4 regions of the Streptomyces sp. NPDC091281 genome follow, and region 3 is predicted to be linked to each of the others. Evidence: riboswitches for the same ligand, from Rfam matches in the RefSeq annotation. Region 3 holds a riboswitch; each other region holds the start of a gene.
The links. A riboswitch is a leader RNA that binds a small molecule or an ion and turns the genes downstream of it on or off. The one in region 3 is predicted to bind cobalamin.

Region 1: another riboswitch for cobalamin. It lies ahead of ACIQPQ_RS23295 (energy-coupling factor ABC transporter permease); the one in region 3 lies ahead of metE (5-methyltetrahydropteroyltriglutamate--homocysteine S-methyltransferase).
Region 2: another riboswitch for cobalamin. It lies ahead of ACIQPQ_RS09335 (CbtB-domain containing protein); the one in region 3 lies ahead of metE (5-methyltetrahydropteroyltriglutamate--homocysteine S-methyltransferase).
Region 4: another riboswitch for cobalamin. It lies ahead of ACIQPQ_RS07295 (ribonucleoside-diphosphate reductase subunit alpha); the one in region 3 lies ahead of metE (5-methyltetrahydropteroyltriglutamate--homocysteine S-methyltransferase).

The regions. Positions count from the first base shown of each region.
Region 1 covers NZ_JBIVUY010000009.1:22,439-29,304, reverse strand. Annotated here, with positions in the region: gene ACIQPQ_RS23305 (MarR family transcriptional regulator) at 40-537, opposite strand; gene ACIQPQ_RS23300 (PP2C family protein-serine/threonine phosphatase) at 685-1,962, shown strand; cobalamin riboswitch at 2,072-2,277, shown strand; gene ACIQPQ_RS23295 (energy-coupling factor ABC transporter permease) at 2,307-3,017, shown strand; gene ACIQPQ_RS23290 (energy-coupling factor ABC transporter substrate-binding protein) at 3,014-3,412, shown strand; gene cbiQ (cobalt ECF transporter T component CbiQ) at 3,419-4,168, shown strand; gene ACIQPQ_RS23280 (energy-coupling factor ABC transporter ATP-binding protein) at 4,165-5,022, shown strand; gene ACIQPQ_RS23275 (YqjF family protein) at 5,118-5,873, shown strand; gene ACIQPQ_RS23270 (hypothetical protein) at 6,283-6,866, shown strand, end outside.
Region 2 covers NZ_JBIVUY010000003.1:92,317-99,182, forward strand. Annotated here, with positions in the region: gene ACIQPQ_RS09315 (short-chain fatty acyl-CoA regulator family protein) at 1-1,006, shown strand, start outside; gene ACIQPQ_RS09320 (histidine phosphatase family protein) at 1,059-1,655, shown strand; gene ACIQPQ_RS09325 (hypothetical protein) at 1,719-2,018, opposite strand; gene ACIQPQ_RS09330 (CbtA family protein) at 2,242-3,000, opposite strand; gene ACIQPQ_RS09335 (CbtB-domain containing protein) at 3,020-3,238, opposite strand; adenosylcobalamin (AdoCbl) riboswitch at 3,286-3,387, opposite strand; gene ACIQPQ_RS09340 (enoyl-CoA hydratase) at 3,515-4,333, opposite strand; gene mmsB (3-hydroxyisobutyrate dehydrogenase) at 4,330-5,229, opposite strand; gene ACIQPQ_RS09350 (enoyl-CoA hydratase/isomerase family protein) at 5,226-6,362, opposite strand; gene ACIQPQ_RS09355 (acyl-CoA dehydrogenase family protein) at 6,359-6,866, opposite strand, start outside.
Region 3 covers NZ_JBIVUY010000003.1:472,860-479,725, reverse strand. Annotated here, with positions in the region: gene metE (5-methyltetrahydropteroyltriglutamate--homocysteine S-methyltransferase) at 1-1,980, opposite strand, end outside; cobalamin riboswitch at 2,166-2,320, opposite strand; gene ACIQPQ_RS10200 (magnesium and cobalt transport protein CorA) at 2,573-3,745, shown strand; gene ACIQPQ_RS10195 (SAV_915 family protein) at 3,950-4,360, shown strand; gene lysA (diaminopimelate decarboxylase) at 4,375-5,739, shown strand; gene meaB (methylmalonyl Co-A mutase-associated GTPase MeaB) at 5,807-6,793, opposite strand; gene scpA (methylmalonyl-CoA mutase) at 6,790-6,866, opposite strand, start outside.
Region 4 covers NZ_JBIVUY010000002.1:622,544-629,409, reverse strand. Annotated here, with positions in the region: gene ACIQPQ_RS07305 (DUF3311 domain-containing protein) at 13-324, shown strand; gene mctP (monocarboxylate uptake permease MctP) at 321-1,949, shown strand; cobalamin riboswitch at 2,108-2,245, shown strand; gene ACIQPQ_RS07295 (ribonucleoside-diphosphate reductase subunit alpha) at 2,367-4,736, shown strand; gene ACIQPQ_RS07290 (ribonucleotide-diphosphate reductase subunit beta) at 4,736-5,746, shown strand; gene ACIQPQ_RS07285 (hypothetical protein) at 5,659-5,913, opposite strand; gene ACIQPQ_RS07280 (GlxA family transcriptional regulator) at 6,006-6,866, shown strand, end outside.

The DNA.
Region 1 (6,866 bases), on a different contig from region 3:
GCCGGGTGCCGGACGACGGCACCGGGCCGCCCCGGCCGTTCAGGCCGTACGCGCTCCCGGCTGCCGGCCGGACCCGCGGTCCTCGCCGTGCATGCCGGCCGCGGCCGCGTCGACGAACGCCGCCAGGCCCTCCGCCAGGGCGGCCCGCTGCCCGGCGGGCATGCGCGCCAGGACTGTCCGCAGCTCCCGCTGGCGGCGCACCCGCAGGTCGGCGAGGAAGGACCTGCCGCGGGCGCTGAGGTGCAGGTGCACCTCGCGCCGGTCGGCGGGGCTGACCACGCGCTCCACGAACCCGGCGGCCTGGAGACGGTCGCAGAGGCGGCTCGTCGAGGGCGGGGTGGAGGCCAGCGAGTCGGCCAGTGTGCGCAGGTTGATGCCGTCCTGGTGCTCCAGGATCAGCAGCACCCGCAGCTGGGACGCGGACGCCGGAGCGGTCGAGGCGCGGCCCCACAGCACTTCCAGCAGCTCGGCGGCCGTCGAGGTCACGCGTGCCACCTCGTCGGGGTCCGGCCGGTCACGGAAGGCAGTCACGGTCACACTCTCGCAGGCGCTGGGGCGACCGCCAGCGTACTAGGGCACGCGTTTCCGAACCCCCGCCCGACGAGCGGCGGGTGTCCGACGGGTCCCGGCGGACACCTCCGGCTCACGGGCCGACCCACCACGAAGGATCGGTGCATCACCGTCGTGAAGAGATTCGAGACCACAGAGCGCGCCGTACGGACGGCGGCGCCGCACGAGCTGCTGGACGCGCTCCGTCGCGCCCTGGCCGAGCAGTACGGGGCGCGCGCCGTGGAGCTGTTCATGGCCGACTACAGCCTGACCACCCTGCAACCGGTGTTCGCGCCCGAGAACACGGAGAGCATCGAACACGCAGAGAACACAGAAGACGCAGAGAACCCAGAGAATACGGAGAGCCCGGAAGGCGTCGGGAGCGCCGGACCCGCGGTCGGCGGGGCGGAAGGCGCGTCGGACGTCCCGTCGGTGCACAACAGCCCGGCCGGGCGGGCGTTCGGGTCTCAGGAGCCGTTCGTGCAGCCCCTGCGCGGTGAGGAAGGGCTGGTGCGGGTGCATCTGCCGGTGTCGGTGCGCGGTGACCGGCTGGGCGTGCTGTCGGTGGACCTGCCGGACCAGGAGTACGCGTCGGCGCCGCTGGACGAACTGCGGGAGATCGCGGAGGTGCTGGGCCGTGAGGTGGTCGTCGCCGACCGCGACACCGACCTGTATCTGCGGGCCCGGCGCCGCGACCGGCTGACCCTGGCCGCGGAGATCCAGTGGCAGTTGCTGCCCGGCCGCTCCTGTTCCTTCCCCGAGTACGAGCTGGGCGCCCAGCTGGAGCCCGCGTACGCCATCCACGGCGACAACTTCGACTGGTCCGCCGCGGCCGACCGGCTGACGCTGTACGTCACCAATGGCATGGGCGAGGGCACGGAGGCCTCGCTGCTGACGAGCCTCGCCGTCAACGCGCTGCGCAACGCGCGCCGCGCGGGCATCCCGCTCGCCGACCAGGCGGCCCTGGCCGACCAGGCGGTCTACGCCCACTACCGGGGCCGGAGTTATCTCTCCGTGCTCATGCTGGACGTCGAGACGGCCACCGGCCGCGCCCGCGTCGTGGACGCGGGCTCCCCGCAACTGCTGCGCCTGCGCGACGGGGTGGTGGAGCGGGTCCACTTCGACGCGCAGCTCCCGCTGGGCATGTTCGAGGAGACCGACTACGTGGCCCAGGAGTTCCAGGTGCAGCCCGGAGACCGGCTGGTGTTCGTGAGCGACGGCGTCTACGCGGTCGCCTCCCCCGGCGGCGAGGCGTACGGCGACGCGGCGCTCGCCCGCGCCATCTCCGCCACCCGGCTGCTGCCCGCCGCCGAGGTGCCGCGCGCCGTGCTGCGCGAACTGACCAGCCACCGCGGCCGTCCGGTCCCCGACGACGACGCCCTCGTCCTCTGCCTCGACTGGCACGGCCGCTGAGCCGCCTTCCCCGACGGACACACGACGGGCGCGGGACGGCTCCCCGCGCCCGCGGCCACGCCGGTGCGTGAGACCCCCGCCCGCCGTGGGCGCGCCCCCCGGTGCCGCTTGTCACCGCCCCTGTACTGGCACTACTGTCACGACGCCTTGGTGAACGGGAAATCCGGTGTGATGCCGGTGCGGCCCTCGCCACTGTGATCGGGAAGTCCGGCTCCGGCCCTCACGGGCAGCCACTGGGTCCTCGGACCCGGGAAGGCGGAGCACGGGCGGTGTCACCCGTCAGCCAGGAGACCGGCCAGGGCGCGTCAACCATCCACGAGGTGCTGGAGAGGGTCTGCCAAGCCATGCACATAGCCGAGGGATTTCTGCCTCCGGCGCACGCGGTCGCCTGGGGCGTCGCGTCGGCGCCGTTCGTCGTCCACGGAGTCCGGTCACTCACCCGTGAGGTCAGGGAGCACCCCGAGAGCACCCTGCTGCTCGGCGCCTCCGGGGCCTTCACCTTCGTCCTGTCCGCGCTGAAACTGCCGTCGGTCACCGGGAGTTGCTCCCACCCGACCGGCACCGGCCTCGGCGCGATCCTGTTCCGCCCGCCGATCATGGCCGTCCTGGGCACGATCACCCTGCTCTTCCAGGCGCTGCTGCTCGCGCACGGCGGGCTCACCACGCTCGGCGCCAACGTCTTCTCCATGGCCATCGTCGGCCCGTGGGCGGGCTACGGCGTCTACCGGCTGCTGAAGCGGTTCGGGGTCCCGCTGATGCCGGCCGTGTTCTTGGGCGCGTTCGCCGCCGACCTGTCCACCTACTGCGTGACCAGCGTGCAGCTGGCACTGGCGTTCCCCGACCCCGGCACCGGGTTCCTGGGCGCGCTCGGCAAGTTCGGCTCCATCTTCGCCGTCACGCAGATCCCGCTCGCCGTGAGCGAGGGCCTGCTGACCGTGCTCGTGATGCGGCTGCTGGTGCAGTCCAGCAAGGGCGAACTGACCCGGCTGGGCGTGCTGGTGACCGGCGGCGGACGCGGCGCGGCGAAGAACACCACGGAGGCGGTGGCCCGATGAGCCCGAACCCGAAGCTGAACCGGAACAACCGCACCAACCTCCTGCTGCTGCTCGCCGTCCTCGCCCTCGCGGTGCTGCCGCTGGCCCTCGGGCTCGGCGACCACAAGGAGGAGCCGTTCGTCGGCGCCGACGCCGAGGCGGAGACCGCGATCACCGAGATCGAGCCGGACTACGAGCCGTGGTTCACCCCGCTGTACGAGCCGCCGTCCGGGGAGATCGAGTCGGCGCTGTTCGCCGTGCAGGCGGCGCTCGGCGCGGGCGTCCTCGCCTACTACTTCGGCGTCCACCGGGGCCGCAGGCAGGGTGAGGCCCGCGCCCTGGCCCGCGCCGACGGACCCGAAGGGGCGCCGGAGGGCTTCGCCGAGGGCGAGGGGTCCGCGCGGGGACGGGTCTGAGTCCCGGTGCTGCCGATCGACGCGGCGGCGCACAGCAGTCGCTGGCGCCGCCGCCATCCCGTGGACAAGGCCGTGCTCGGGCTGGGGCTGACCCTGCTCGCGATCTCGCTGCCGCCGTGGCCCGGGGCGGCCCTCGTCCTGCTGACGGCGCTGACCGTGCTGCTCGGCCCGGCGGGCGTCCCGCCGCGCCGGCTGTGGCGGGCGTACCGCGTCCCGCTGGGGTTCTGCGCGACCGGCGCGGTGACCCTGCTGGTGCAGGTGGGCGGGCCGGACGGCCTGGTCTCCCTCGCCGACGGGGGCCCGCTGCGGGCCGGGGAGCTGATGCTGCGCACGTCGGCGGCCTCGCTGGGCGTGCTGCTGTTCGCGTTCACCACGCCGATGTCCGACCTGCTGCCGCGCCTGGTGCGGGCGGGCGTGCCCGCGCCGGTGGTGGACGTGGCGCTGGTGACGTACCGCATGAGTTTTCTGCTGTTGGACTCGGTGCGGCGCATCCGTCAGGCGCAGGCCGCCCGGCTCGGGCACACCGGCCGGGCCGCTGAGTGGCGGTCGCTGGCCGGGCTCGGCGCGACCGCGTTCGTCCGCGCCTTCGACCGCGCGGCGCGGCTCCAGACGGGTCTCGCCGGGCGCGGCTACGACGGGACGCTGCGCGTGCTGGTGCCCGAGGCCCGGGTCTCCGTCCGTTTCACGGTGCTGAGCGCCGGGCTGCTGCTGGCCCTCGTCGCCCTCACTCTCGTCCTGGAAGGTCCCCTGTCATGAGCGAGCTGGTCACCCTGCGGGGTGCGTCGTTCGCGTACGAGGACGGCCCGGTCGTGCTCGACGGTCTCGACTTCACGGTGCGCGGGGGGCGCGCCCTGGCGCTGCTGGGCCGCAACGGCAGCGGCAAGACGACGCTGATGCGGCTGCTCAGCGGCGGCCTGCGCCCCCGCACCGGCACCCTCGCGGTCGAGGGGCGGCCGGTGACGTACGACCGCAAGGGGCTGACCCGGCTGCGGACGTCCGTGCAGCTGGTGGTGCAGGACCCGGACGACCAGCTGTTCGCGGCGTCGGTCGCGCAGGACGTGTCGTTCGGTCCGCTGAACCTGGGGCTTCCGGACGCCGAGGTGCGCGGCCGGGTCGAGGAGGCGCTTGCCGCGCTGGACATCACCGCGCTCGCCGACCGGCCGACGCACCTGCTCTCGTACGGCCAGCGCAAGCGGACCGCGATCGCGGGCGCCGTGGCGATGCGGCCGCGGGTGCTGATCCTCGACGAGCCGACCGCCGGGCTCGACCCCGACGGGCAGGAGCGGCTGCTCGCCACCCTGGACGGGCTGCGCGCGGCCGGTACGACGGTGGTGATGGCCACCCACGACGTCGACCTGGCCCTGCGCTGGGCCGACGACGCGGCCCTGCTCACCCCGTCCGGCGCGCACACCGCCCCGGCCCCCGACGCGCTGGCCCGCACCGATCTCCTGCGGGAGGCGGGCCTGCGCCTGCCGTGGGGCGTCGCGGTCGGGCGCCTCCTCACCTCCCAGGGCCTGCTCGCCGACCCCCAGGCGGGCCCCCGCAGCCCGGAGGACCTGGCCGCGCTGATCGCGCCGCGCCCGGCTCCCCCGCTCCCGGCCGAGAGCTGAGCCGGAGGACCGGAAGGAGCGCGGCGCGGTCCCGGCTCCGGGGTGCCCTGGGGCCGCGTCCCGCCGCCGGGGGTGCCGTCTGCGATGCTGGCGCGGTGCAGCCGCCCGCCGCAGTGACACCCGACGCCCCCGGTCCCATAAGGACGGCCCTGCTCACGCAGCAGTGGCTCGACCTGTGCTTCGTGCACTGGGCCGTCGCCCCGGAGACGGTGGCGCCGCTGCTGCCGCGCGGCACGGTGCCGGACGTCCACGAGGGGCGGACGTACGTCGGGCTCGTCGCGTTCCGGATGCACCGGGTCGGCTGGCTGGGGCTGCCGGGGGTGCCGTACCTCGGGTCGTTCCCGGAGACCAACGTGCGGCTGTACTCGGTGGACGCGGACGGGCGGCGCGGGGTGGTGTTCCGGTCGATGGACGCCTCCCGGCTGATCCCGGTGCTGATGGGGCGGGCCGGGTTCCGGCTGCCGTACCTGTGGGCGCGGATGAGCGTGCGCGCCGACGGGGACACGGTCGCCTACCGCAGTGCCCGGCGTTGGCCGGGGCCGCGCGGGGCGTCCAGCCGGATCGTGGTGCGGCGGGGTGAGCGGATCGGGGAACCGACCGCGCTGGAGCACTTCCTGACCGCCCGCTGGGGCATGCACAACGCCTTCTTCGGCGGTGCCGCCTACCTCGCGAACCAGCATCCGCGCTGGCCCCTGTACCGCGCGGACCTCCTCGTCTGCGAGGAGGACCTCATCGCCGCCGCCGGGCTCCCCGCACCGGCCGGGGCCCCGGTCAGCGTCCTGTACTCCCCCGGCGTACCGGTACGGCTGGGCCGCCCGGCACGTCGTCCGGCGGGCATCCCGACTCCCTGACGGTGCCGCGCCGCCCACGGCGAGGAGGCGGTGGGCGACCCGCCCGGCACTCGAACCGGTCATCGACCCCGCCGCCCCTGTCGGCCCGTCCTTCCCGCCCTTACACTTCCAAGTCCGAGGGGATCAGGCGCTGTTGCGACGGCGTCGGCAATGGGGGAGGACAGCGATGTCCGGGGATCAGTACGGCCCGCACGACCACGGGTCGGGACCGGGATCAGCGGCGGGGGACAGCACGGGAGCGGGGGACGCGGCGAGACCCGGCCCGGCGTCCGGCCCGGACCCGGCCACGGGACCGGCACAGACACCGCCGCCACCCCCAGGACCTGCACCGACACCCGCACCCGCACCTGGATCAGCCGCCGGACCGGCACCGGCCCCCGCACAGGGCCCCGGCTTCGCCATGCCGCCCATGCCGCCCGGACCGCCGCCCGTCCAGATCTGGGGCCCGCCCGCCCCGCCCGCGCCGGCCGAGCCCCCGGACGCGGCGCGTGCCGCCGCCGTCGCCGCGCTCAACCTGAGCGGCCTCGGCCTCGGCTACCTCCTGGTCCGGCGCTGGCTCCTGGCCGCCGTGTGCTGGGTGGCCACGATCGTGCTGCTCCTGGTGGCGCTGCCCGCCGACCCGGACGGCGTGCCGACGGGCTGGCTCGTCCTCTACGTCGCGGTCCTGATCGCGGCGGCGGCGCACGGCGCCGTCGTGGGCCTGCGCAGCCGCGCCCTGATCCCGCGCTCACCGATCGCCCTGATCCTCGGCCTGGTGCTGCTCGCCGTGCCCGCGGGCGGTGTCGTGCTCTACGGCGACGCCAAGGACGAGGCGACCGAGCAGATGCTCCTCGACCGGCTCGACGAGGCCGACGCGCTGGTGGCGAAGGCGGGCCGCACCGACTTCAGCAGCGGCCGCGCCGACTACCGCCGCGCCCTGCGGGACTACGAGGACCTGCGCGCCGACCACCCCGGCTCGCGGGCCGCCGCGAAGGTGCCGTCGCGCATGCGGAC
Region 2 (6,866 bases), 380 kb from region 3:
TCCGCACGACGAGGTCCGTGACTTCTTCTACGCCCACCACAACCACTTCGAGCCGCTGGACGCCGAGGCGGAACGGCTCGCGGAGGCCCTGGACCTGCGGCCGGGCCGGACCGCCGACCCGCTCACCGCCCGGCTGGCCGAGCGGCACGGCGTCCGTGTGGTGCGGGCCGCCGCGGGCCGTTCCGCCGACGCCCGCCGCTACGACCCGGACTCCGGGCTGCTGTTCCTGTCCCCCTGGCTCAGCGACGGGCAGCGCGCCTTCCAGCTCGCCACCCAACTGGCCCTGCTGGAGCACGGCCCCCTCCTGCGCGCCCTCGCCGACGGCGCGCAGGAACTCACCTCGCCGCAGTCGCCCGCCCTGGTCCGCATCGGTCTCGCGAACTACTTCGCGGGCGCCCTCCTGATGCCGTACGGCACGTTCCTCGCGGCGGCCGAGGAGGTGCGCTACGACGTCGAGCTGCTGTCGGCCCGGTTCGGCGTCGGCTTCGAGACCGTCTGCCACCGGCTCAGCACCCTCCAGCGCACCGGCCGCCGGGGCGTACCCTTCTCGTTCCTACGCGTCGACCGGGCCGGGAACATCTCCAAACGCCAGTCCGCGAGCGACTTCCACTTCTCCCGCCTCGGCGGCACCTGCCCGCTGTGGACCGTGTACGAGGCGTTCTCCGCGCCCGGCCGGATACTCACCCAGGTCGCCGAGATGCCCGACGGGAAACGGTACTTCTGGATCGCCCGCACCATCACCCGCGGCGGATTCGGGCACCACGCGCCGCGCGCCGAGTTCGCGATCGCCCTGGGCTGCGAACTACGGCACGCACACCGCCTCGTCTACGCCGAGGGCATCGCCCTCGACGACCCCCGCGCGGCCACACCCATCGGCCTGGGCTGCCGCATCTGCGAACGCCGCGACTGCGCGCAGCGCGCCCGGCCCCCGGCCGGAGGACGCCTCGCCGTCGACCCCGACCGGCGGACGTACGTGCCGTACCCGGTGGAGGCGCGCACCCCGTGAGCACCGTGGCCCGCTCGCCGTTCTCTGTCTCCCTCCCGTCAGGAGTACGCGTGTGACCAGCCGTGTCACCTTCGTCCCGCCCGCGATGAACGCCTCGCTGCGGGAGGTCCGTTTCGACGACGGCGCGTCGATCGAGCCCGCCGGGGCGGCGCGGGCCCGCGCGGCGGCCGGGTCGCTGCCCGGCGGTACGCGCGTGGTGACGTCGCCGTCGGCGCGGTGCCGTCAGACGGCGGCGGCGCTCGGTCTCGACGTCCAGGAGGCCTCCGTGGCGGCCGGGTTGGCGGGGCTGGACGTGGGCCGGTGGCGCGGCCTGACGCTGGCCGAGGTCGGCGCGGCGGAGCCGGAGGCGGTGGCCCGCTGGCTCGCGGACCCCGCGTCGGCGCCGCACGGCGGGGAGTCCGTACGGGACCTGTGCGACCGGGTCGCCGTGTGGCTGGACGCGGCGGCGGGCGAGGGCCGTACGGTCGCGGTGGTCGAGCCGGACGTCGTACGGGCCGTGGTGGTGCGGGTGGTGGGGGCGCCCGTGGAGGCGTTCTGGCGGCTGGACGTGGCGCCGTTGACGGCGACCGAGGTCAGCGGGCGGTCCGGGCGCTGGAACCTGCGGCTCGGCCGTCCGCTCGACGCGACCACGAACACGGCCACGGACTGACCCGGCCGCCCGGACAGGCCGATCCCGGCCGCTCGTACGGACCGGTCCCGCGCGTACGGGAGTTCAGCGGCCGGTGTCCCGGTGGCGGCGGAGCAGGTCGGCCACGGCGCAGCGCAGGCAGCCGGGGGCGGGGTCGGGGTCCGGCGGGTGCGTGCAGCCCTCGCCGGGTGCGGCGACCAGGGTCTCCAGTTCCCGCAGGAGGCGGTCGGTGCGCCGCACCTGTTCACCGAGCACCCGGACGCGGGCGCTCTGGCCGCCGATCTGCCGTCGGCTGGCGACGAGTTGGGCGTACTCCTCCGGGGTGAGGGCGACCGCCTCGCGACCGCCGAGGGTGATGCGGCGCGGCTGGGGTTGTCGGCTCACTCGGCTCCTCCTGCGCTCCTCGCCGCCGGTCCCGTCCCCGCGGTCGAAGTCTCCGCGGTCGGGGTCCGTGGCTAATCGGCCCGGTCGTTCGCGCATGGTGTCCTGCCCGTCCTGAAGTGCCGTGCCGGTGACGGAGTCGGTCCGGCGGGGTCACCGGGAGAACGCGGGAGGGCCCGCGGACGGTTCCGCGGGCCCTCCCGTCGTGCCGGACGGCTCGGTCGGCTCACTGCGGGGAGGCAGCCGCCGCGCCCGCGGGAACCGCGGCCGGCCGGGGGTGGATCAGGCGTTCGGCGAGTTCGCCGAAGACGAGGCCGAATCCGGCCCACAGCGTGGCCTGGAGGGCGAGGGCGGAGAGCCGGAACCGCCACAGCAGGGCGGCCGGGAAGTCGCCGGGCACCTCGTTCACCGTGGGCAGGAAGGCGTACGCCAGCCCGATCACGACGAGGAAACCGGCCACCGCGGCGACGGTGGCGTACCAGGTGCCCAGCCGGGGGGCGAGCCGCTTGCCGACGATCACCGCGGCGACCGCGAGCAGCACGCTGAGCACCATCATCAGGAAGTACAGGGTGGTGCGGCGGGCGATGGTGTCGGGGTCGCCGACCGCGGGCGGGTTCGCCGGGTACTTGAAGAACGGCACCGCGTACACGGCGACGAACGCGGCGCCCGACAGCAGCAGGGCGGTGGCGCGGGGGCCGAAGCGGCCGACGCGGCCGAGCGCGAAGCAGAAGGCGAGCGCGGCGATGCCGCCGAAGGCGACCCCGTAGACGAGGATGCCGGTGGCCAGGCCCGCGGTGGACTGGAGGCCGCGCGAGACGAGTTCGACCTCGTGCTCGTGAGCGGGGGCGTGGGACTCCTCGAAGCCGATGGCGCTGTCGACGTTCGGCTCGCCGAGGAAGTAGGCGACGACCAGGGCGAGGACACCGGCACCGAGGCCGGCGAGCATGCCGCGGACGAGGAGGTTACGGACGATCGCGGAGTTCATGGAAGTGCGGCGCCCCTCGTCAGTGGCAGGGGAAGCCGAGCAGGTGGCGGGCGTCGTGCACCCACTCGTGGACGTCCTCGCCGGAGACGACGGCGGTGGCACCCTGCTCGGCGCCGACGAAGTACAGCAGCACCAGCATCAGGACGCCGAAGAAGACCGCCCAGGGCGCGATGTCCCTCAGCGGCAGTCGGGCCGGTACGGCGGGGGTGCTGGCGGGCGGGGCGACATGCTGCGCCATGGCGGGGCCTCCTCTGGGAGTTCGCGTCCCATCTCGGTGGTGCACAGGACGACGGCCAAGGGTCTGACTCACGGGCGGCCCGCGGTGGGGCGGCTCGTTCACAGTGGCGCGACCGTGCCGGATTTCCACCGGCTTCCGTGTCCGTCGTCGATACCGGACGGGACGGTACTCCCCGGCGGAGGTCCTGGCCAAGGGCCGGACCCCCGCCGGGGAGCCCCTCACACCGAACCCTTACCGGCGCGCCGCCCGGCCTGCGCCGGGGGCGCGCCGCGGGGCCTACCGGTGGCGGAAGACGGGCGGCCGTTTCTCCGTGAAGGCGGCCATGCCCTCCTTCTGGTCGGCGGTGGCGAACACCGCGTGGAACAGGCGGCGTTCGAAGCGGACGCCCTCGGCGAGGGTCGTCTCGAAGGCGCGGCCGACGGCCTCCTTCGCCATCATCGCCACCGGCAGGGACATCCCGGCGACGGTCGCGGCGACGGCGCGTGCCTCGCCGAGCAGCGCGTCGGCGGGGACGATCCGGGAGACGAGTCCGGCGCGTTCGGCCTCGGCTGCGTCCATGGTGCGGCCGGTGAGGCACAGCTCCATCGCCTTGGCCTTGCCGACGGCGCGGGTCAGGCGCTGGGAGCCGCCGATGCCGGGGATGACGCCGAGCTTGATCTCCGGCTGGCCGAAGACGGCCGTGTCGGCGGCGAGCACGATGTCGCAGAGCAGGGCCAGTTCGCAGCCGCCGCCGAGCGCGTACCCGGCGACCGCCGCGACCGTCGGCGTGCGGAGCTGCCCGAGGCGGTCCCAGGCGGTGAACCAGTCGGTGAGGTACATGTCGAGGTAGTCGCGGTCGGCCATCTCCTTGATGTCGGCCCCGGCCGCGAAGGCCCGTTCCGAGCCGGTGATGACGACACAGCCGCATTCCGGGTCCCGGTCCAGGGCCTCGGCGGCGGCCACGACCTCCTCCATGACCTTCAGGTTCAGCGCGTTGAGGGCCTTCGGCCGGTCCAGCGTGATCAGGGCGGTACGGCCCTCGCGCTCGACCCGGATCGTCTCGTACTCCCCCGCCGGACCACCGGTCGCCCCGTCGCTCTCCCGTACGCCCGTCATGCGGTGCGCTCCTCTCCCCGGTCGCGGATGGTGCGGACGATGCCGGAGAAGTCCTCGGCGGCACCGACCTGTTCGGCGTAGGCCGCGTACAACTCAGCCGCCCGGCGCCCGAGTTCCGTGTCGGTGCCGGTGGCGCGGGCGGCGTCGGCGGCGAGGCCGAGGTCCTTCGCCATGAGGGCGGCGGCGAAGCCCGGCCGGTAGTCGCGGTTGGCGGGGCTGGCCGGAACGGGGCCGGGGACGGGGCAGTTGACGGTGAGCGCCCAGCACTGCCCGGACGCGGCGGAGGCCACGTCGTAGAGCGCCTGGTGGGAGAGGCCGAGGCGTTCGCCGAGGACGAAGGCCTCGCTGACGGCGATCATGGAGACGCCGAGGATCATGTTGTTGCAGATCTTCGCGGCCTGTCCGGCGCCGGGGCCGCCGCAGTGCACGACCCGGCGGCCCATGGCCTCCAGCAGGGGCCGGGCCTCGGCGAACTCCGCGTCGCCGCCGCCCGCCATGAAGGTGAGAGTGGCGGCCTCGGCACCCACCACGCCGCCGGAGACGGGGGCGTCCAGGGCCCGCATCCCCGCCGTCACGGCCCGTTCGTGGGCGGTGCGGGCGTCGGCGACGTCGATGGTGGAGCAGTCGACGAAGAGGGTGCCGGGGCGGGCGGCGGCGAGGATCTCGTCGTACAGCCCGAGGACGTGCCGTCCGGCGGGCAGCATGGTGACGACGACGTCGGCGTCCGCGACCGCCCCGGCGGCGGAGGCGGCGGCCTCGACGCCCGCGGTGACGGCGGCGGCGAGGGCGTCCGGGACGAGGTCGTGGCCGCGGACGCGGTGTCCGGCCTTCACCAGGTTGGCGGCCATCGGGCCGCCCATGTGGCCGAGTCCGACGAAGGCGACGACGGCGCTCACCAGGCCTCCTCCTCGGTGGGTCCGGCCGGGGCGAGGCCGAGTTCGCGGTCGCCGAGCGGGGCGAAGAAGCGGGCCACGTCGGCGTCGGTGACCTCGGCGAGGGTCGCCGGGGACCAGTGCGGGTCGCGGTCCTTGTCCACGACCTGGGCGCGGATGCCCTCTACGAGGTCGTGGGTGGCCAGGGCGGCGCAGGAGACGCGGTACTCCTGGTCGAGGACCCGCTCCAGCGGGCCGAGGCGGCGGGCCCGGCGCAGGGCGGCCAGGGTGACCTTGAGGGAGGTCGGGGACTTCGTGAGGAGGGTCTCGGCGGTCTCCTTGGCGGCCGGGCCGCCGTGGGCGAGGAGGCGCCGCATGATCTCCTCCACCGTGTCGGCGGCGAAACAGGCGTCGATCCACTCCCGGTCCCGGACCAACTCCCCGTCCGGAGCGGGCCGTACGTGCCGGGCGAGGGCATCGCGCACGGGGAGCGCCGCGAGGTCGTCGGTGAGGGCGCCGAGCGCGTCGGAGGGGACGTAGTGGTCGGCGAGACCGGTGAGGAGGGCGTCCCCGGCGTCGAGGTAGGCGCCGGTCAGGGCGAGGTAGGTGCCGAGTTCGCCGGGGGCTAGGGCGAGCAGGTGCGTGCCGCCGACGTCGGGCACGAAGCCGATGCCGGTCTCCGGCATCGCGACGACGGACCGCTCGGTGACGACGCGGACGCTGCCGTGCGCGGAGACGCCGACGCCGCCGCCCATGACGAAGCCGTCCATGAGGGCGACGTAGGGCTTGGGGTAGCGGGCGATACGGGCGTTGAGGTGGTACTCGTCGCGCCAGAACGCGGCCGCGGCGGAGCCGTCGCCGTCGCGGGCGTCGTCGTGGATGGCCCGGATGTCGCCGCCCGCGCACAGCCCGCGCTCCCCCGCACCGCTGATCACGACGGCCTCCACGGCCGGGTCCTGCTCCCAGGCGGAGAGGGCGGCGTCGATACGGCGGACCATGGCGTGGTCGAGGGCGTTGAGGGCGCGGGGCCGGTTGAGGACGATGCGCGCGGTCCGGCCGGTGGTGCTGAGCAGGACGGTGGAGGCGTCCTCGGCGGGACCGGGCGCGGGGCCGCTCGGTGTGGACGCGCCGGATTCACCGGCGGGGGTGCCGCTCATCCGAACGCCTCCGTCAGGCCCCGTGCCACGATGACTCGCATGATCTCGTTGGTCCCTTCCAGGATCTGGTGCACGCGCAGGTCGCGCACGATCTTCTCGATGCCGTACTCGCTGAGGTAGCCGTACCCCCCGTGCAGCTGGAGCGCGCGGTCCGCGACCGTGTACCCGGTGTCGGTGGCGAAGCGCTTCGCCATCGCGCAGAGGTACGGCGCCTGCGGGTCGCCCGCGTCGAGGGCGCGGGCCGCCTGGTGGACGAGGGCGCGGGCGGCGGTCAGCTCGGTCGCCATGTCGGCGAGGCGGAACCGCAGGGCCTGCGCGTCGAGGAGCCGCATGCCGAACGCCTCACGGTCGGCGAGGTGGACGAGGCTGCGGTCCAGGGCGCTGCGGGCGCCGCCCAGGGAGCAGGCGGCGATGCCGAGGCGGCCCCCGTTGAGGCCGTTCATGGCGATGCGGAAGCCCTGGCCCTCGCCGCCGAGGAGCCGGTCGGCGGGCACCCGGACGGCG
Region 3 (6,866 bases):
GGCGTAGCACATGTGGGTGTGGATCTGGGTGTCCGGGCGGACGCCCGCGGTGCTGAGGCGGAACGCCTCGGTGGCCCAGTCGAGGTAGGCGGGCCGGTCGGCGGCGCGCAGCGGCAGCGTCTCGCGCAGCGCGGGCTCGTCGACCTGGATCACCGAGGTGCCGGCGGTCTCCAGGTCGCCGACCTCGTCGCGCAGGGCGAGGGCGACCTGCCGGGCGGTGTCGCCGAGGGGCTGGTCGTCACGGACGAACGACCAGGCCAGCATGGTGACGGGCCCGGTTAGCATGCCCTTGACGGGACGGTCGCTGAGGGACTGCGCGTACGACGTCCAGCGCACGGTCATCGGCTCGGGCCGCGAGATGTCCCCGGCCAGGACCGGCGGGCGGACGTAGCGGGTGCCGTAGGACTGCACCCAGCCGTGCTGGGTGGCGAGGTAGCCGGTGAGCTGCTCGGCGAAGTACTGCACCATGTCGTTGCGTTCGGGCTCGCCGTGCACGAGGACGTCGATGCCGGTCTTCTCCTGGAAGGAGACGACCTCGCGGATCTCCGCCTTGATGCGCTCCTCGTACCCGGCGGTGTCGATGCGGCCCGCGCGCAGATCGGCGCGGGCGGTGCGCAGTTCACCCGTCTGCGGGAACGAGCCGATGGTCGTCGTCGGCAGCAGCGGCAGCCCGAGGTGGGCGCGCTGGGCGGCGGCGCGTTCGGTGTACGGCTGGGAGCGGCGGGCGTCGGCGTCGGTGACCGCGGCGGCGCGGGAGCGGACGGCCGGGTCGTGGGTGATCGGCGAGTTCGCGCGGGAGGCGAGGGCGGCCCGGTTGGCGGCGAGTTCGCCCGCGATGGTGTCGGTGCCGCTGGTGAGGCCCTTGGCGAGGGTGACGATCTCGGCGGTCTTCTGGCGGGCGAAGGCGAGCCAGCGCAGGATCTGCGGTTCGATGTCGCGCTCGGCGCTCGCGTCGAGCGGCACGTGCAGCAGCGACGACGACGCGGCCACGTCGACCCGGTCCGCGAGACCCAGCAGGGTGCCGAGGGTGGCGAGCGACTTCGACAGGTCGTTGATCCAGATGTTGCGGCCGTTGACGACGCCCGCGACCAGCCGCTTGCCGGGCAGTCCGCCGACGGCGGCGAGGTCGTCGAGCTGGGCGGCGCCAGCCTCGGTGAAGTCCAGCGCCAGGCCCTCCACCGGGGCCTTGGCCAGGACGGGCAGGGCCTCGCCGAGCCGGTCGAAGTAGGACGCGAGGAGCAGCTTGGGGCGGTCGGTGAGACCGCCGAGGTCACGGTAGGCGCGGGTGGCGGCGTTCAGCTCGGCCGGGGTGCGGTCCTGCACCAGGGCGGGCTCGTCGAGCTGGACCCATTCGGCGCCCGCGGCGCGCAGGTCGGCGAGGACCTCGGCGTACACCGGCAGCAGCCGGTCGAGGAGGGTGAGCGGCTCGAAGTCGGCGGGGACCCCGGGCGCGGGCTTGGCCAGCAGCAGGTAGGTGACCGGGCCGACCAGGACCGGGCGGGCCGCGAGGCCGAGCGAGAGGGCCTCCTCCAGCTCGGCGACCTGCTTGGCGGAGTCGGCCGTGAACTCCGTGTCCGGACCCAGCTCGGGCACCAGGTAGTGGTAGTTGGTGTCGAACCACTTGGTCATCTCCAGCGGCGCGACGTCCTGGGTGCCGCGCGCCATGGCGAAGTAGCCGTCCAGGGCGTCCGCGTCGACGGCGGCCCGGTGGCGGGCCGGGACCGCGCCGACCATGACGGTGGTGTCGAGGACGTGGTCGTAGTACGAGAAGTGACCGGTGGGCACCTCGTCGATGCCGGCGTCGGCGAGCTGCCGCAAGGTGTCGCGGCGCAGGTCGGCGGCGGTGGCCCGGAGGGCGTCGGCGGTGACGCGGCCCTTCCAGTAGCCCTCGACGGCCTTCTTCAGCTCCCGGTTCGGACCCTGACGGGGGTAGCCGTACACGGTGGCCCGTGCTGCCGCGGCTGCGGGCTTGGTGGTCACGGAGATCTCCTTCGCGAGACGAATCCCTGAGATCCCGGTGGCGGGACGAGAGCGCGAAGGGGTGACGGAGCGGACGGGTCCGACCCCGCGCGGCACGGCGCGGTCGTCCGTCTGCTCTGTACGCCGACCCGCCCACGAGGTCACCGGGATGTCCGTGCGCGAGGGTTCGCGTACGGGCAACGGGCAGGTCTTCGGACTCGCGGGCACGCCCTCCGGACAACACCGGGGGACACCTAGTGGCCGTCGCTTCCCGGACCCCCGAGGGTCCAGTGCGTATGACGGCGGTCGTTCCCGCTCACCGCTGCGGGGCAGTCCCGGATTCCCACCGGGTTCCCTCTTACGACGCATCCCGCCTGGCGGACGGGGCGAACCAGCTGCGCCGCCCACCCTACGGCGCCCCCGTACCGTGCGCTGCGTCACGTCCACCATTCGGATGGTGACCTGACCCACCCGTGCCACGGGATTGAACCGGGCCCCCACCGGGAACAGCACGCCCCGGCCGTGCACCCGTACCGCGCCCGGCCGTGTGCCGTCGCGGGCCCCCGCCGCAGCACCTAGGCTCGGTCACGCCGTCCCACCAGGAGGTGCGCCCATGTCCGACTGGCGAGCGCGCGCGTCCCGCGCCGGGAAGTGGCCCCTGCGGTCCGCCGGTCACCCCCGCGGCGACGACCCCGACACCGACCCCGCGCCCGAACGCTCCATGGACCCCTGGACCGACGCCGAGCCGCCGCGCGAACCCCTGGAGCGCAGCCTCGTCGACGCGGCCGTCTACCGCGACGGCCGCCGCCTGGACGTTCCCGCCGACCTCGCCGAGATCTACGCCCGGCTGCCCGGCGAGCCCGGCACGATGGCCTGGATCGGCCTCTACCGGCCCTCCCCGGAACAGCTCGGCCAGGCCGCCGAACGGTTCGGGCTGCACGAACTTGCCCTGGAGGACGCGATCGTCGCCCACCAGCGCCCCAAGCTGGAACGCTACGGCACCACCCTCTTCGTCGTCCTGCGCTCCGCCCGCTACCTCGACGAGACGGAGGAGGTCGACTTCGGCGAGATCCACATCTTCGTCGGCCCCGAGTTCGTCCTCACCGTCCGGCACAGCCAGGCCCCCGACCTCGGCGCCGTCCGCAAACGCCTGGAGAACGACCGCGACCTCCTCGCCCTGGGCCCCGAGGCCGTGCTCTACGCGATCCTCGACGCGGTCGTCGACGGCTACGCGCCCGTCGTCGCCGGACTCCAGAACGACATCGACGAGATCGAGTCCGAGGTGTTCGGCGGCGACCCCAACGTCTCCCGCCGCATCTACGCGCTCTCCCGCGAGGTCGTCGACTTCCAGCGGGCCACCCGCCCGCTGCTCACCATCATGCGCGGCCTGGAGGCGGGCTTCGCCAAGTACGGCACCAGCGAGGAACTCCAGCGCTACCTCCGAGACGTCGCCGACCACGCCACCACCGTCGCCGAACGCGTGGACGGCTTCCGGCAGATGCTCGGCGACATCCTCACCGTCAACGCCACCCTCGTCACCCAGGCGCAGAACGAGGAGATGAAGGCGCTCGCCGAGGCGGGCCACGCCCAGAACAACGAGATCAAGAAGATCTCCAGCTGGGCCGCCATCCTCTTCGCCCCCACCCTCATCGGCACGGTCTACGGCATGAACTTCGACCACATGCCCGAACTGCACTGGACCCTCGGCTACCCCTTCGCCGTCGCCCTGATGGCCCTGGTGTGCGTCAGCCTGTACGTCGTCTTCAAGCACCGCGACTGGCTCTGACGCGGTACGGGCGCCGCTCCGGCCCGCCCCCGCGCCGTCAGTGATCCGTCAGGGACGGCGCTCACCGCGTCAGCGTCGCGTCAGGACGGGTCCCGGCGGCGGGCCGGGCGGGCATAGCGTCCTTGCCGGGAACCACGACCAGGTTCCCCGAACCACCCCCGGACCCGCGGACCACCGGTCCCCGGGCCCCTCAGGAGGCATCCCATGGCAGCACCCCTGTGCGGCGACGACCCCGAACCCTGCGAACGGACCCCGGCCGGACCCCTCTACGTCCCGGTCCGGCCGGGCCCCGCCGGGAACGTCACCCGGCTCTTCCGCACCCCGCTCGGCGCCCGTACGGCCGTCGGCTTCACCAGCGCCGCCCGGCTCGCCGCCACCCTCGGCACCGGCCAGCCGTGGATCCGGCTCGCCGAACCCGCGCTGCGCGCCCTCACCGCCCCGCTCGGCGTCACCACGGTGACGGTCGACCCGCCGCTCTCCGCCCCCGCCCCGGCATCCTCGGCCCCCGCCCCGGCGCCGTCCGCGCCCGCCCCCGCGGCCGAGCGGCCCGCGCCCGCCCCCGACCGCACGGCCGGCCCCGCTCCGGTCCCCGCGCTCGTGTCCCGGATCGGCTGAGGGGAGGACGACCGATGACCACCGCGCACGTCCCCGCCGTTCCCACGACCGCCCCCGCCACCGCCCGTGCCGTCTCCACCGCCGCCGAGCGGTCGGTGTGGCCCGCCTCCACCACCGAGCCCCGGCCCGGCGAACTCGCCGTCGGCGGGGTCGCGTTGACCGAGATCGCCGACCGTTTCGGCACCCCCGTCTACGTCCTCGACGAGCACGAGGTCCGCGACCGCTGCCGCACCTACCGCGACGCGTTCCCCGACGCCGACGTCCTCTACGCCGCCAAGGCGTTCCTGTGCCGGGCGATGATCCACTGGATCGACGAGGAGGGCCTCGGCCTCGACGTCTGCTCCGCGGGCGAGCTGGAACTCGCCGTCACCGCGGGCTTCCCGCCCGAGCGGATCGTCCTGCACGGCAACGCCAAGTCGCCGCACGACCTCGCCACCGCCCTGCGCCTCGGCGTCGGCCGGATCGTCATCGACAGCCCCTCGGAGATCGCCCGCCTGGCCGCGGCCGTCGGGCCGGGGGGCCGTCAGCGGGTCATGGTCCGGGTGGTGCCCGGCGTCGCCGCGGGCGGCCACGAGAAGATCCGCACCGGCACCGACGACCAGAAGTTCGGCCTCTCCATCGCCGACGGCTACGCCCAGCACGCCATCGCCCGGATACTGGACCAGCCGCAGCTGGTCCTCACCGGCCTGCACTGCCACCTGGGTTCGCAGATCACCGAGGTCAAGCCCTATCTGTCCGCCGTACGCCGCATGGTGGGCCTGATGTCGCGGCTGCACCGCCAGCACGGGCTGGTGCTGCCCGAACTCGACCTCGGCGGCGGCCACGGCATCGCCTACCGGCCGGGCGAACCCGCCCTGGACCTCACCGCCCTCGCCCGCCGGGTCCGCGCCGAGCTGACCTCGGCCTGCGCCTCCGCCGGGCTCCCGGTGCCCCGGCTGATCGTCGAACCGGGCCGCGCCGTCGTGGGACCGGCGGGCGTCGCCGTCTACCACGTACTGGCCGTCAAACGCACCGGCGGACGGACCTTCGTCGCGGTCGACGGCGGGATGAGCGACAACCCGCGGCCCGCCCTGTACGGCGTCCGGTACGCGCCCCGGCTGGTCGGGCGCCCCGGCTCCGCGACCCTCGCCCCGGCGACCGTCGTGGGACGGCACTGCGAGGCGGGTGACGTCGTCGCCGCCGACGTGCCGCTGCCCGACGACGTGCGCCCCGGCGACCTGCTCGCCGTGCCCGTGGCGGGCGCCTACCACCTGTCGATGGCCTCCGCCTACAACATGGTCGGCCGCCCGCCCGTCACCGCCGTCCGCGACGGCCGCGCCCGGCTCCTGGTGCGGCGCGAGTCGCTGGACGACCTCCGGGGCCGCGACGTCGGGCTGTAGCCGCCTCTGCTCCCGGTCGGCCCGGCCGCGGACCTCCCCCCGCCGGCCGGCCCGACCGGGCCGTCCCTCACTCCCGCTGCTGTTCCCCGAACGCCCGCAGGATGCGCTCCGCCGCCAGTGTGGGCGTCAACTCGCCGTCCCGGACCCGCTGTTCGAGTTCCGGGGTGAGGGCGCGGACCGCCGGGTGGGTGCGCAGCCGGCCGAGGAGGTCGTCGCGGACCATCGACCAGGTCCAGTCGACCTGCTGGTCCCGCCGCTTCGCGGCCAGCCGCCCGGTGGAGTCCAGCAGGGTGCGGTGCTGCTCCAGCCGCTCCCACACCGTGTCGAGGCCCGCCGACTCGCGGGCGCTGCAACTGAGCACCGGAGGCGTCCAGGCGGCGTCCCGGCCGTGCATCAGCCGCAGCGCGCCCGCCAGTTCACGGGCCGCGGCCCGCGCGTCACGTTCGTGCGGGCCGTCCGCCTTGTTGACGGCGATGACGTCCGCCAGCTCCAGCACGCCCTTCTTGATGCCCTGGAGCTGGTCCCCCGTGCGGGCCAGGGTCAGCAGCAGGAAGGAGTCGACCATGTTCGCCACGGCCGTCTCGGACTGCCCGACGCCCACCGTCTCCACCAGCACGACGTCGTACCCGGCCGCCTCCATCACCACGATCGACTCGCGGGTGGCCTTGGCGACGCCGCCGAGGGTGCCCGCGGTGGGGGAGGGGCGGACGAACGCCGCCGGGTCGACGGCGAGCCGCTCCATACGGGTCTTGTCACCGAGGATGGAGCCGCCGGTCCGGCTGGACGACGGGTCCACGGCGAGGACCGCCACCCGGTGCCCGAGCCCGGTCAGCATCGTGCCGAACGCGTCGATGAACGTCGACTTGCCGACCCCCGGCACCCCGCTGACGCCGATCCGCCGCGCCCGCCCGCTGTACGGGAGCAGCTCGGTCAGCAGCTCCTGCGCCAGCGCCCGGTGGTCGGCGCGGGTGGACTCGACGAGCGTGATGGCCCGCGCCACCAGCGCCCGCCTGCCGTCGAGGACGCCCTTGACGTAGGCGTCGACATCGATCACAGGGTGTGTCCGAGGTCGCCCGCCAGCCGGTTCACCAGGTCGTACGCCGCGTCCGGGATCACCGTCCCGGGCG
Region 4 (6,866 bases), on a different contig from region 3:
CGGAGCCGCCCTGTGTCCACACCCCCACAAGTCCCGGCCAGGCCGGTGGTGACGCCCCTGCGCGTCGTCATCGGCCTGTGTCTGTTCGCGCCCTTCGTGGCGATGCTCTGGGTCGGGTCCTACGCCAAGACGGACCCGGCCTTCATCGGCATCCCCTTCTTCTACTGGTACCAGATGCTGTGGGTGCTGCTGTCCACCCTGCTGACCGTGCTCGCCCACCAGCTCTGGCGGCGTGACCAGCGCGCCCGCCACGGCGCCGCCCGGCCCGCCCCCGGCACCGGACCGGACACCGCCCCGCAGCCGAAGGACGGTGCGTCCGAGTGAACGACGGCGTCAACGGCGTCGCGCTCGCCGTCTTCATCTTCTTCTTCCTGGCCGTCACGGTCATGGGCTTCCTCGCCGCGCGCTGGCGCAAGGCCGAGAACGAGCACAGCCTCGACGAATGGGGCCTCGGCGGCCGGTCGTTCGGCACCTGGGTCACCTGGTTCCTGCTCGGCGGCGACCTCTACACCGCGTACACCTTCGTCGCCGTGCCCGCGGCGATCTACGCGGCCGGGGCGGCGGGCTTCTTCGCCGTGCCCTACACGATCCTGGTCTACCCGCTGATCTTCACCTTCCTGCCCCGCCTGTGGTCGGTGTCGCACAGGCACGGGTACGTCACCACCTCGGACTTCGTGCGGGGCCGGTTCGGCTCCAAGGGGCTGTCGCTGGCCGTCGCCGTCACCGGCATCCTCGCCACCATGCCGTACATCGCGCTCCAGCTCGTCGGCATCCAGGCGGTGCTGGACGTGATGGGCGTGGGCGGCGGCGAGGACACCAACTGGTTCGTCAAGGACCTGCCGCTGCTGATCGCCTTCGGCGTGCTGGCCGCGTACACCTACTCCTCGGGGCTGCGGGCACCCGCGCTGATCGCGTTCGTGAAGGACACGCTGATCTACCTCGTGATCGCGGTGGCGATCATCTACATCCCGATCAAGCTCGGCGGGTTCGACGACATCTTCGCCAAGGCGGGCGACGCCTTCGCGCAGACCAACCCGGCGACCGGCGCGCCCCGCGGCGCCCTGGTCCCGGCCGAGGCGGGGCAGTGGACGTACGCCACGCTCGCCCTGGGTTCGGCGCTGGCGCTGTTCATGTACCCGCACTCGATCACCGCGACGCTCTCCTCGCGCAGCCGCGAGGTGATCCGCCGCAACACCACGATCCTGCCGCTGTACTCCCTGATGCTGGGCCTGCTGGCGCTGCTGGGCTTCATGGCGATCGCGGCCGGGGTGAAGGTGTCCAACGGGCAGCTCGCCATCCCGCAGCTCTTCGAGGACATGTTCCCCGACTGGTTCGCGGGCGTGGCCTTCGCGGCGATCGGCATCGGCGCGCTGGTCCCGGCGGCGATCATGTCCATCGCGGCGGCGAACCTCTTCACCCGCAATATTTACAAGGACTTCATCAAGCCCGACGCGACGCCCAAGGAGGAGACCCGGGTCTCCAAGCTGGTCTCGCTGCTGGTGAAGGTGGGCGCGCTGGTCTTCGTGCTGACCATGGACAAGACGGTCGCCATCAACTTCCAGCTCCTGGGCGGCATCTGGATCCTCCAGACCTTCCCGGCGCTGGTGGGCGGCCTGTTCACCCGCTGGTTCCACCGCTGGGCGCTGCTCGCGGGCTGGGCGGTCGGCATGGTCTACGGCACGGTCGCCGCGTACGGCGTGGCCTCGCCGACGCAGAAGCACTTCGGCGGCTCGTCGAAGGAGATCCCCGGCATCGGTGAGATCGGCTACATCGGCCTCACCGCGTTCGTGCTGAACCTGGCCGTCACGGTGGTCCTCACCTTCGTCCTGAAGGCGCTGAAGGCCCCCGAGGGCGTCGACGAGACCCGCCCGGAGGACTACACCGCGGACTCCGGCGACCCCGGCGTCCAGGTGGAGCTGCCGCCCGCCACGGCGGGCTCCTCGCACTAGCGCGACCGGGCGCGGGCGCCACCCCTGGCGTTTTGCCGACACCTTCCGCGCCACCCCTGGACAGACACGCCGACGGGCCGCCGTAAGCACTATGCTTCGGCGGCCCGTTGACGCTGCGGAGCCACCCCGACACAACATCTGGGGCTGGCGCGACAGGGCGACACAAGATGTATGCTCGTGCTCGCTGTCGCCGCAGGGGAATCCGGTGCGAATCCGGAACTGTCCCGCAACGGTGTACTTGCGTGTTTCCGCACGCGTGGTCAGTCCGAGGACCTGCCGGCAGCGCACCCGAACCGTCCGGTGCGGGTGCCTGACGTCCGGGTCTCGCGGAGTGGGCCGGTGGACGCGACGCCGTGCGCGCTCGTGTGCTGCCCCCTGCCCTCCGCCAGGCCCCCGCCGAGCGAGGGAGAGCCCCCAGTGACCATCGCGCCAGCCGAACCGGCTTCAGCAGTCCAGGTGGAGACCGACGGTCCCGGGACCGCACTGCTGCGGACCCTGACCGAGCTGACCGCCGACCTCCCCGACGCCGACCCCGGACGGGTCGCCGCCGCCGCGCTGCGCGGCCGGTCCGCGCGGGCGGACGAGGCCGAGCTGCGCGAGCTGGCCACCGAGGCGGCCGCCGGACTCATCGCCGAGGACCCCGCCTACTCCCGGCTGGCGGCCCGGCTGCTGACCATCAGCATCCGCGCCGAGGCGGCCTCCCAGGGCGTCACCACCTTCACCGACTCGGTCGCCGTCGGCCACCGCGAGGGCCTCATCGCCGACCGCACCGACGCCTTCGTCCGGCTGCACGCGGCCCGGCTCGACGCGCTGATCGACCCCGCCGCCGACGACCGCTTCGGCTACTTCGGCCTGCGCACCCTGCACAGCCGCTACCTGCTGCGCCACCCGCACACCCGCAGGGTCGTCGAGACGCCCCAGCACTTCCTGCTCCGCGTCGCCGCCGGACTCGCCGAGGACGACTCGGTGCGCGCCCTGGACGAAGTCGCCGCGCTCTACGGGCTCATGAGCCGGCTGGACTACCTCCCGTCCTCCCCGACCCTCTTCAACTCCGGCACCCGGCACCCCCAGATGTCGTCCTGCTACCTCCTCGACTCCCCCAAGGACGAGCTGGACTCCATCTACGACCGCTACCACCAGGTGGCCCGCCTCTCCAAGCACGCCGGCGGCATCGGCCTGTCCTACTCCCGCATCCGCTCCCGCGGTTCGCTGATCCGCGGCACCAACGGGCACTCCAACGGCATCGTGCCGTTCCTCAAGACGCTGGACGCCTCCGTCGCCGCCGTGAACCAGGGCGGGCGGCGCAAGGGCGCCGCCGCGGTCTACCTGGAGACCTGGCACTCCGACATCGAGGAGTTCCTGGAGCTGCGGGACAACACCGGTGAGGACGCCCGCCGTACGCACAACCTGAACCTCGCGCACTGGGTGCCCGACGAGTTCATGCGCCGCGTCAACGCCGACGAGCAGTGGTCGCTGTTCTCCCCGGCCGACGTGCCCGACCTGGTCGACCTGTGGGGCGAGGAGTTCGACGCCGCCTACCGCAAGGCCGAGGCGGACGGCCTCGCCAGGAAGACCATCCCGGCCCGTGAGCTGTACGGCCGCATGATGCGCACCCTCGCGCAGACCGGCAACGGCTGGATGACGTTCAAGGACGCCGCCAACCGCACCGCCAACCAGACGGCCGAGGCCGGACACGTCGTCCACTCCTCCAACCTCTGCACGGAGATCCTGGAGGTAACCGACGACGGCGAGACCGCGGTCTGCAACCTCGGCTCGGTCAACCTCGGCGCGTTCGTGACCGGCGGCGACATCGACTGGGAGCGGCTGGACGAGGCCGTGCGCACCGCGGTCACCTTCCTCGACCGGGTCGTCGACATCAACTTCTACCCGACCGAGCAGGCGGGCCGCTCCAACTCCCGCTGGCGTCCGGTGGGTCTGGGCGCGATGGGCCTCCAGGACGTCTTCTTCAAGCTGCGGCTGCCGTTCGACTCCCCCGAGGCGCGCGCCCTGTCCACCCGGATCGCCGAGCGGATCATGCTCGCCTCCTACGAGGCGTCCGCCGACCTCGCCGAGCGCAACGGCCCGCTGCCCGCCTGGGAGAAGACCCGCACCGCCCGCGGTGTGCTCCACCCCGACCACTACGGCTTCGAGTTCACCTGGCCCGAGCGCTGGGCGGCGCTGCGCGAGCGGATCGCCGCCACCGGCATGCGCAACTCGCTGCTGCTGGCCATCGCGCCGACCGCCACCATCGCGTCCATCGCGGGCGTGTACGAGTGCATCGAGCCGCAGGTGTCCAACCTGTTCAAGCGCGAGACGCTGTCCGGCGAGTTCCTCCAGGTCAACTCCTACCTGGTGCAGGAGCTGAAGGACCTCGGCGTGTGGGACGCCCGCACCCGTGAGGCGCTGCGCGAGGCCAACGGCTCGGTGCAGGACTTCGTGTGGATCCCGGACGAGGTGCGCGCGCTGTACCGCACGGCGTGGGAGATCCCGCAGCGCGGCCTGATCGACATGGCCGCCGCCCGGACGCCGTACCTGGACCAGGCGCAGTCGCTGAACCTGTTCCTGGAGACGCCGACCATCGGCAAGCTCTCCTCGATGTACGCGTACGCCTGGAAGTCGGGCCTGAAGACGACGTACTACCTGCGTTCCCGGCCCGCCACCCGCATCGCGCGCGCGGCCCAGGCCCAGGCGCAGCCCGAGAAGACCATCCCCGTCCAGCAGGTGTCCTCCGAAGAGGCCATCGCCTGCTCCCTGGAAAACCCCGAGTCCTGCGAGGCCTGCCAGTAATGTCCAGCAATCAGAACCTTCTCGACCCGGGCTTCGAGCTGACGCTGCGCCCCATGCGCTACCCGGACTTCTACGAGCGCTACCGGGACGCCATCAAGAACACGTGGACCGTGGAGGAGGTCGACCTCCACTCGGACGTCGCCGACCTCGCGAAGCTGTCGCCGGAGGAGCAGCACCTGATCGGCCGCCTGGTGGCGTTCTTCGCCACCGGTGACTCGATCGTGGCGAACAACCTGGTGCTGACGCTGTACAAGCACATCAACTCCCCCGAGGCGCGGCTCTACCTGAGCCGGCAGCTCTTCGAGGAGGCCGTGCACGTCCAGTTCTATCTGACGCTGCTGGACACCTACCTGCCCGACCCCGAGGACCGGACGGCCGCGTTCGCCGCGGTGGAGAACATCCCCTCGATCCGCGAGAAGGCCGAGTTCTGCTTCAAGTGGATGGACTCGGTGGAGAAGCTGGACCGGCTGGAGACGAAGGCCGACCGCCGCCGCTTCCTGCTCAACCTGATCTGCTTCGCCGCGTGCATCGAGGGCCTGTTCTTCTACGGCGCCTTCGCGTACGTGTACTGGTTCCGCAGCCGCGGCCTGCTGCACGGTCTCGCCACCGGCACCAACTGGGTGTTCCGCGACGAGACCATGCACATGTCCTTCGCGTTCGAGGTCGTCGACACCGTCCGCAAGGAGGAGCCGGAGCTGTTCGACGCCGAACTGGAGCAGCAGGTCACCGACATGCTGCGGGGTGCCGTCGAGGCGGAGCTCCAGTTCGGGCGCGACCTGTGCGGTGACGGCCTGCCGGGCATGAACACCGAGTCGATGCGCCAGTACCTGGAGTGCGTCGCCGACCAGCGGCTCGTCCGCCTAGGCTTCGCCCCGGTGTACGGCTCGGAGAACCCGTTCTCCTTCATGGAGCTCCAGGGTGTTCAGGAGCTGACCAACTTCTTCGAGCGCCGTCCGTCGGCGTACCAGGTCGCGGTGGAGGGCACCGTGGACCTGGACGAGGAGTTCTGAGCCGAGGCCCCTTCGGGGCTCCGGTCCTCCCCCCGCTCCGCCGCCGCCAGTTGGCGGTCGATCCGGCGCTCGTGGCGCAGTCCCACGAGCGCCGGAGCCATGAGGAGGAGGAAGACGACGAGGACGGTCAGGGCGGTGGCGATTGCCGTGAGTGCGTTCGTGTTCATGCCGTAAGTTTCGTACCGCCCCGACACTCCTGACAGTGGCAGTACTGCCGCACACCTTCAAATTCCTGCCAGCTCGGGTGCACACTGGACGCATGCTCCAGAACGTGGCCGTGATCCTGCTCAACGGTGTCCACCCCTTCGAACTGGGGGTCGTCTGCGAGGTCTTCGGCATCGACCGCAGCGACGAGGGCCTGCCGGTCTACGACTTCGCCGTCGCCTCCGCCGAGGGCCCGACGCTGACCACCCACGCCGGGTTCACCGTGGGCGTCGCGCACGGACTGGACCGGCTGGAGACGGCCGACCTCATCGCGGTGCCGGCCGGGGAGACCTACGCGGTCCGGGAGTACCCGCCGGCGATGCTGGACGCGCTGCGCAGGGCCGTGGACCGGGGCACACGGGTGCTGAGCGTCTGCTCGGGCGCGTTCGTGCTGGCCGCGGCCGGTCTGCTGGACGGACGCCGGTGCGCGGTGCACTGGCGGCACGCCGACCAGCTGGCCCGCATGTACCCGCGGGTGACCGTCGAGCCCGACGTGCTGTACGTCGACGAGGACCCGGTGATCACCTCGGCCGGGACCGCCGCCGGGATCGACGCCTGTCTGCACCTGGTGCGCAAGGAGCAGGGGCCGGAGGTGGCCAACCGGATCGCCCGGCGGATGGTCGTGCCGCCGCACCGGGACGGCGGGCAGGCCCAGTACATCGAGCGCCCGCTGCCCGCCGCGCCCTGCGACACGGTCGGGGAGGTCCTCGGGTGGATGGAGCAGCACCTCGACCAGGAGGTCACGGTCGAGCAGCTCGCCGCCCGCGCCCACATGGCGCCGCGCACCTTCGCCCGTCGCTTCCAGCAGGAGACGGGCACCACGCCCTACCGCTGGATTCTGCGCCAGCGCGTGCTGCTCGCCCAGCGGCTGCTGGAGGCGACGGACGAGACGGTGGACGCGATCGCCTGGCGCACC